2 linked regions of the Chroogloeocystis siderophila 5.2 s.c.1 genome follow. The protein of the gene in region 2 binds, or shares a complex with, the protein of the main gene of each other region. Links are inferred from orthologs where the notes say so. Each region holds a gene or a part of one and is shown on either strand. Other genes may lie near its edges.

Evidence for each region.
Region 1: the proteins of accB (region 2) and accC are in contact, whole or in part, in a solved structure (PDB 8UXZ), measured with the Escherichia coli proteins. The link is inferred for Chroogloeocystis siderophila 5.2 s.c.1 from one-to-one orthologs.

Annotation. Positions count from the first base shown.
Region 1 is NZ_MRCC01000005.1:36,600-39,846, forward strand. Bases 295-3,212 are described here. They hold accC (acetyl-CoA carboxylase biotin carboxylase subunit), read right to left. Parts: upstream 2,473-3,212; coding sequence 1,117-2,472; downstream 295-1,116. Other genes in these bases: psbX (photosystem II reaction center protein PsbX), read right to left, coding at 300-419; NIES1031_RS06690 (YggT family protein), read left to right, coding at 761-1,054; ffh (signal recognition particle protein), read right to left, coding at 2,788-3,212. Also shown: NIES1031_RS06680 (Ycf66 family protein), read right to left, coding at 1-94; more of ffh, read right to left, coding at 3,213-3,247. UniProt on the Escherichia coli protein: This protein is a component of the acetyl coenzyme A carboxylase complex; first, biotin carboxylase catalyzes the carboxylation of the carrier protein and then the transcarboxylase transfers the carboxyl group to form malonyl-CoA.
Region 2 is NZ_MRCC01000004.1:111,443-114,629, forward strand. Bases 301-3,158 are described here. They hold accB (acetyl-CoA carboxylase biotin carboxyl carrier protein), read right to left. Parts: upstream 2,075-3,158; coding sequence 1,526-2,074; downstream 301-1,525. Other genes in these bases: NIES1031_RS05465 (GerMN domain-containing protein), read left to right, coding at 301-866; NIES1031_RS05470 (ArsR/SmtB family transcription factor), read right to left, coding at 1,109-1,459; efp (elongation factor P), read right to left, coding at 2,138-2,695; NIES1031_RS05485 (peptidylprolyl isomerase), read left to right, coding at 3,075-3,158. In the rest of the region: NIES1031_RS05460 (LmeA family phospholipid-binding protein), read left to right, coding at 1-155; more of NIES1031_RS05465, read left to right, coding at 258-300; more of NIES1031_RS05485, read left to right, coding at 3,159-3,187. UniProt on the Escherichia coli protein: This protein is a component of the acetyl coenzyme A carboxylase complex; first, biotin carboxylase catalyzes the carboxylation of the carrier protein and then the transcarboxylase transfers the carboxyl group to form malonyl-CoA.

The sequences.
Region 1 (3,247 bases), on a different replicon or contig from region 2:
CTGGACGCACTGAGCGCAGGAAATATAGCCCTGCACCAGCTACAGCTAAGAAGATGCCCAGGATACTCGCTGAATTTAGTCCAAAGTTAACCATTTCTGTTCTCTCAAGTATGTCTTATCCTAACGAGTGCAGCCGAAAATCACCATAGGGATCTGGGCATTGTCTTTGTTGCGTACGCCAATCGATATTATTTAAATATACGCTTGTATGCAACTCATTTACTCGCTACACATCTATGACACAACTACAGCACGCGTTAGTAAAATTGATAGGGAGTCGTTGAGACTCCCTAAATCTATTATGAGCGCTGGATTTTATCCTTTTGACTAATAAAAATCAAACCAACTGTTGCTGGAACAACAACAATTAAAAGTCCTGCAAGCAAACTATAAAAGAAATTCATTAAAGAGGGTGTCATAGATTTGCAACCTTTTTGCACACTTCGATCTTAATTTTAATCTTCTGTCACACCATTGAGAAGCTCATCGTGTACTGTTTTAGATTAATACTCCATCTTTACAAGCAATAATGAGCCACAGTGGAAATAGTTTTACGCGCTACAATTTCTCCACAGACTGCTAACGACCCTTTTTTAGTTAAAATACTAAAATATTTACAAAAATTAAAAAACAAAGGTTGTAGCCGTAGTGTCGTGACTTCAGTTGCTACATCTCGGTCTCGATGGAGTGCTTCTTCAGTATTTAGGTACTTTTGCAGCTTACTAGTCAATTTTTGAGTTGTTTCGCCGCTAATATCGATATGAGCGCTGTTACTCTGACAAATTGGATTCTTGGTTCTGTTTTGGGACTAATGATCTTGTTATTTCTTTTCCGCATCGTTCTGACGTGGTATCCACAAGTTGATCTCAAACGCTTTCCTTTCAACGTCATTGCTGTAACCACGGAACCCTTTTTAGCGCCTTTGCGCAAGCTAGTACCGCCAATCGGCGGAGTCGATATTACTCCTGTGATTTGGCTTGGAATTGTCAGCTTGCTGCGCGAGCTACTGTTAGGTCAGCAAGGACTACTGACAATGGCTACGCGTTTGCACTGAAAAGAGGGGTGAGTGAATAGCGATTGAAGCTCTTCTGACCTGCAAACCTTGAACACTGACCTCTAATTTCCCCTTGAGAACATAACGCGTTCGACAAAGTTCGTATAGACGTCGCCTTTTAAAAACTCTGGTGTTTCTAAAATCCTTTGATGGAAGTTGATTGTTGTGGGCAAGCCAGTCAAGGCACATTCGCGTAAAGCACGTTTCATGCGTTTAATGGCGCTGGCACGATCTGGACCCCACACGATTAATTTGGCAATCAATGAATCGTAGTAGGGAGGAATTTGATAATCGGTGTAAACGTGAGAATCCATGCGGACACCAGGACCACCAGGTGGTAAGTAGCCGCTAATCCGACCTGGAGACGGACGAAAGTCATGATCTGGGTCTTCAGCATTAATGCGACATTCGATCGCATGACCGCGTAGTATAACTTGGTCTTGAGTCAACTGAAGTTTTTCACCTTGGGCTACGCGAATTTGTTCAGCTACTAAGTCAAGTCCAGTAATCATTTCGGTGACGGGATGCTCAACTTGAATCCGCGTATTCATTTCCATAAAATAAAATTCGCCGTTGGGAGCAAGGAGAAATTCCACTGTACCTGCACCAACATAATCAATCGACTTAGCCGCCTTTACCGCAGCTTCTCCCATTTTTTCGCGGAGTTCAGGAGTGAGTGCGGGGCTAGGTGCTTCTTCTAATAATTTTTGGTGACGGCGTTGAATCGAACAATCGCGTTCACCGAGGTGAATCACGTTACCGTAGCTATCTGCAAGAATTTGAAATTCGATATGGCGCGGACGTTCGATAAATTTTTCGAGATATAGTCCAGGATTACCGAAGGCAGCTTCAGCTTCTCCTTGGGCGGCTAAAAAAAGTTTGGTGATTTCACTATCGTCGCGGACAAGACGCATTCCACGTCCGCCACCGCCTGCTGTCGCTTTGACGATGACCGGATAGCCAATTTGACGCGCGATCGCAGTCGCTTCGAGTTCGTCTTTGAGTAAGCCATCGCTACCAGGCACAATCGGCACGCCCGCGCGAATCATCGTTTCTTTCGCCGTTGATTTATCGCCCATCGCGCGAATCGCTTCGGGAGAAGGACCAATGAATGTAATTTGATGATCGCTGCAAATTTCGGCAAATCGGGCATTTTCAGCTAAAAATCCATACCCTGGGTGAATCGCCGTGGCGTTGCGCGTTAAAGCTGCGGCGATAATTCGCGGAATATTTAGATAACTTTTGCTACTTGGAGCCTCGCCGATGCATACCGCTTCATCCGCAAGCTGGACGTGGAGAGAATCGCGGTCAACAGTCGAATGAACTGCAACAGTGGCAATTCCCATTTCTTCACAGGCACGAATAATCCGCAGGGCAATTTCTCCCCGATTGGCAATGAGTATTTTAGAAAAGTGCATTTGTCAGCAATACCAACAGTTAGAATAATTGCTCTCGCTAACTCCTAGAACTTCTCTACAGCGGCAGTGCGATCGCGTAGCTTCAGCATACAGTAAATCTGCAACGAAATTGCGCGTAATCTGCTACTATCTATAGTTAGTCGAAAGCGGATGTGGTGGAACTGGTAGACACGCACGTTTGAGGGGCGTGTGGCTTACGCCTTGCGAGTTCGAGTCTCGCCATCCGCATCAAGATGCATTAGGAGCGAGGAGCGAGGGGCTAGAGTTTAGTTGTCAAATTTTTCCTCTGAACCTCCGACTCCCGATCTTTGATCCCTATAGCGTACCAAACCCTTTTTTCTTCTTTTCCTTTTTCTTCTTCTTGGCTGTACCACCGCCGCTATAGCCGCGCCAACCTGGTGCGGAAGGACGATTACCAGCAGCGGCAAGAGGATTGCCCATACCGTCACCGAACATTCCAGGCATTCCAGGGAAGCCGCCTTGCGTCATTTGTTGCATGAGCGATCGCATTTTCTGGAAATCACCCACTAACTTATTCACATCGGCTTCTTTGTAACCCGAACCATTTGCAATCCGTTTTCTGCGACTTGGAGAACTAGCGAGTAAATCAGGATCGCGGCGTTCTTGCGCGGTCATTGAATTAATCATTGCCTCGGCACGCTTTAGCTGCGTTTCGCCTTGCTTGAGTTGATCTTCCGATAACTTATTCATGCCTGGAATCAGCTTCATGATGCCGCCAAGCGAACCCATATTCTTTAGCAGCCGCATCTGCTTG
Region 2 (3,187 bases):
TCGCCGCAAATTTTTCGCAGCAGCTTGATCTGCGCAGTTTACAAAGTGCCGGAATTCAAGCCAGAATTTTACAATTGAATGTAAGTCGGCAAAAATTAGAAATTGCGGCTTTTATCCGCGTGGAAACATCTTCGCGTATATTGAAACAGCTATAGCCTAAATAAAGTCACAGTGTTCATCCTCGATCCACTTTAATTTGAATTTTTTGCTGTTCTCCTGACACCACGACTAATATAATTCTTTTGGAGGGTTTTCCCATGACACAACAAAGAGCTAAACGCGTTCCTGCTGGTGTAATTGCTGGCATAGTAGCAGGTGTTCTCGCGGCGGGTGGTGCTGGTACTTGGTGGGCGTTTCGTTCAGCACAAATTCCTAACTCACAGCAGGCGATTACAACGCCTAATTCACCATCAACGAATCCATCAGTTCAGCCAGGGATTAATCAAACCGCGCAAGTTTATTGGTTACGAGATACTGGTACGAGTGTAGAAGTTGTACCAACCTCGTTTACAGTCAACTCCGACCAGCCGAATGTCGTCTTACAAACTGCGTTCGAGCAACTCTTAGCTGGACCTACAAATGATTCTGTCGGCAGCACAATTCCTCCTGGAACGAAGCTACGCAGCGTCAGGGTTCAAAACGATGGAATTCATGTTGATTTGTCGTCAGAGTTTACGAGTGGCGGTGGTAGCGCTTCGATGAGTGGTCGTTTGGCACAAGTTGTTTATACAGCAACAACCCTCGATCCCAATGCTCAAGTATGGATTGATGTCGAAGGTCAAAAATTAGAATATTTAGGTGGTGAAGGCATCGAGCTAAACCAACCACTAACCAGGCAAAGTTTCAATGCGAATTTTCAACTCTAAGTCGCAATCGGATAAATTCTCGCGATTAAACCGTTGTTGGCGGTCGTTAGTAGTTGGTTGTCATGTATTAAGTCGTTAGCGACCAACAGCGCGCAATTCGCGACATAACAGTTAACTACTAATCACTTGTACCATTTGCAAAAAATGGTTGCGTAAATCATGATTATCTAATCCCTACTGCTCGCTTGCTTTGCCAAACGAGCAACTCCAAAGTAAATCAATGTTAGGCGATCGCCACTCATCTACTGATGATTGCTATTCAACACCCGAAACGAATTGGCTTGTTGTTGAATGCGATGGGCAAGACGATCGTATACTACGTTACATAATTCAAAAATTGAATCATCCTCTACACGGTAATACGCCGAGGTTCCGCAACTGCGGCGACTGAGAATTCCCGCTTGCCACATAATTTTTAAATGTTTAGAAACATTTGCTTGACTCGTTTGCGTTGCCTCTACCAATTCTTGCACGCATTTTTCACCATCGCTGAGCAAATGCAGTAGGCGCAGCCGCATCGGTTCGCCAAGCAGGCTGAAGTAATCAGCTACTTGTTGCACAATTTCTGGCGGTACAGGCTTCGCTGACTTCATTAAATTTAACCTAAGAGAACTGCTAAATTTTAGCAATAATCACTCGATGAGCAATAGCGTACATCATCAATCTGGGCTAAGACGCATCAAAGGTTGACCGTATTCAACAGGTTCGCCGTTTTGCACGAGAATTTCCACCACTCGTCCAGAAACTTCAGCTTCGATTTCGTTCATCAGCTTCATCGCCTCAATAATACAGACTGTTTGACCGCTTCTGACGCGATCGCCCACATCGACAAATGAAGGTTCGCCAGGGGAAGGAGCGCGATAAAATGTTCCTACCATCGGAGAAATCACCTCAAGTAATTTCTGGTCTTTTGGTGGCGGTGCAGGAGCTTGCCCAGCACCAAATCCGCTCGTAGCCACGTCACCCCGCGCAACATCTGAGCGATTAGCTGGTGCGGATACCGTTGTAGATGGAGCCAACGAAGGCGATTCTAAACCTACCATCTCTCCTGGTAGCGAACTTGAACCAGGTAGCGATGCATTGCCTATTATGCCAACAGCCTTACGTACTGTTAATTCAAACTCGTCACTTTTGAGCGTGAGTTCTGCAATGTCAGTTTGAGCGATGGTGGCTATAAGTTGCCGGAGTTCATTAAAATCAAGTGGCACAGTTTGTCTGACCCCATTTATTAGCTATTGGCTACGTGTGATGCGCAGTGCGCGATCGCGTGTCTATTCTCGACCTAGATAAGTATCGTTGCGCGTATCGATCCGGATGCGTTCGCCTTGTGAAATAAATAAAGGCACCATCACGGTTGCGCCAGTTTCGACAACGGCGGGTTTTGTTCCACCAGTCGCTGTATCTCCGCGTACGCCAGGATCAGTTTGGACGATTTCTAGCACGACCGAGTTCGGTAATTCGACTTCAAGCACTTGATCGCCCCAACGGATGACATTGACTTCCATGCCATCTTTAAGATATTTAACGCGATCGCCTATTTGGTTAGCATTCAACCTACTTTCCTCGTAGGTTTCCATGTCCATAAAGACGAATTCCTCACCGTCTTTATAAGTATGCTGCATCGTACTTTTTTCTAGATTTGCTTGGGGGACAGTTTCCCCAGCACGAAACGTTCGCTCTACAACGCTGCCACTTTGGACATTTTTTAGCTTAGTTCGAACAAACGCAGAACCCTTGCCTGGTTTGACGTGGAGGAACTCTACCACGCGCCATACGGAGCCATCTAAAACAATCGTGACGCCAGGTCGAAAATCATTACTGGAAATCATGAAGCAATATATTTGCGCAAGACAATTGGCATCTCATTGTACCTCTACAGCGTGGTGCTATAGAAGGGGTCAAAAGATAAAAGGCAGAGGAGATCTGAGGTGCAGAGGAGCCAGTTGCGTGCGGAGGTGTCCTCCGTTGAGCAAACTGGCGTGGGCAGAGGAGAAATAATACACAATTTTCTCTAGTTACTCACCCCTCATTACGTTCTTTTATAAAATTTGAACTTGGAAGTGAACGGCACTGTGGCAAGATTATGAATGAGTTGATACCTCGTCAATTGCAACTGTCAGGCAGACAAGCAATAGGTGAAGGGTAAAAACATAAATCCCAGGTAGCCTATTTGCCTAACTTATATTCATGCCGCATCTGAGCTATCTCATGACAAATTTGAACTACTGGTGGAAAAAAAGCACCATACTATTACTGCTAATCGCGATGTTTTTCAGCACAAGTGTTGCTGGGTGGACTCCCGCCAGCAATGCGGCGTTACC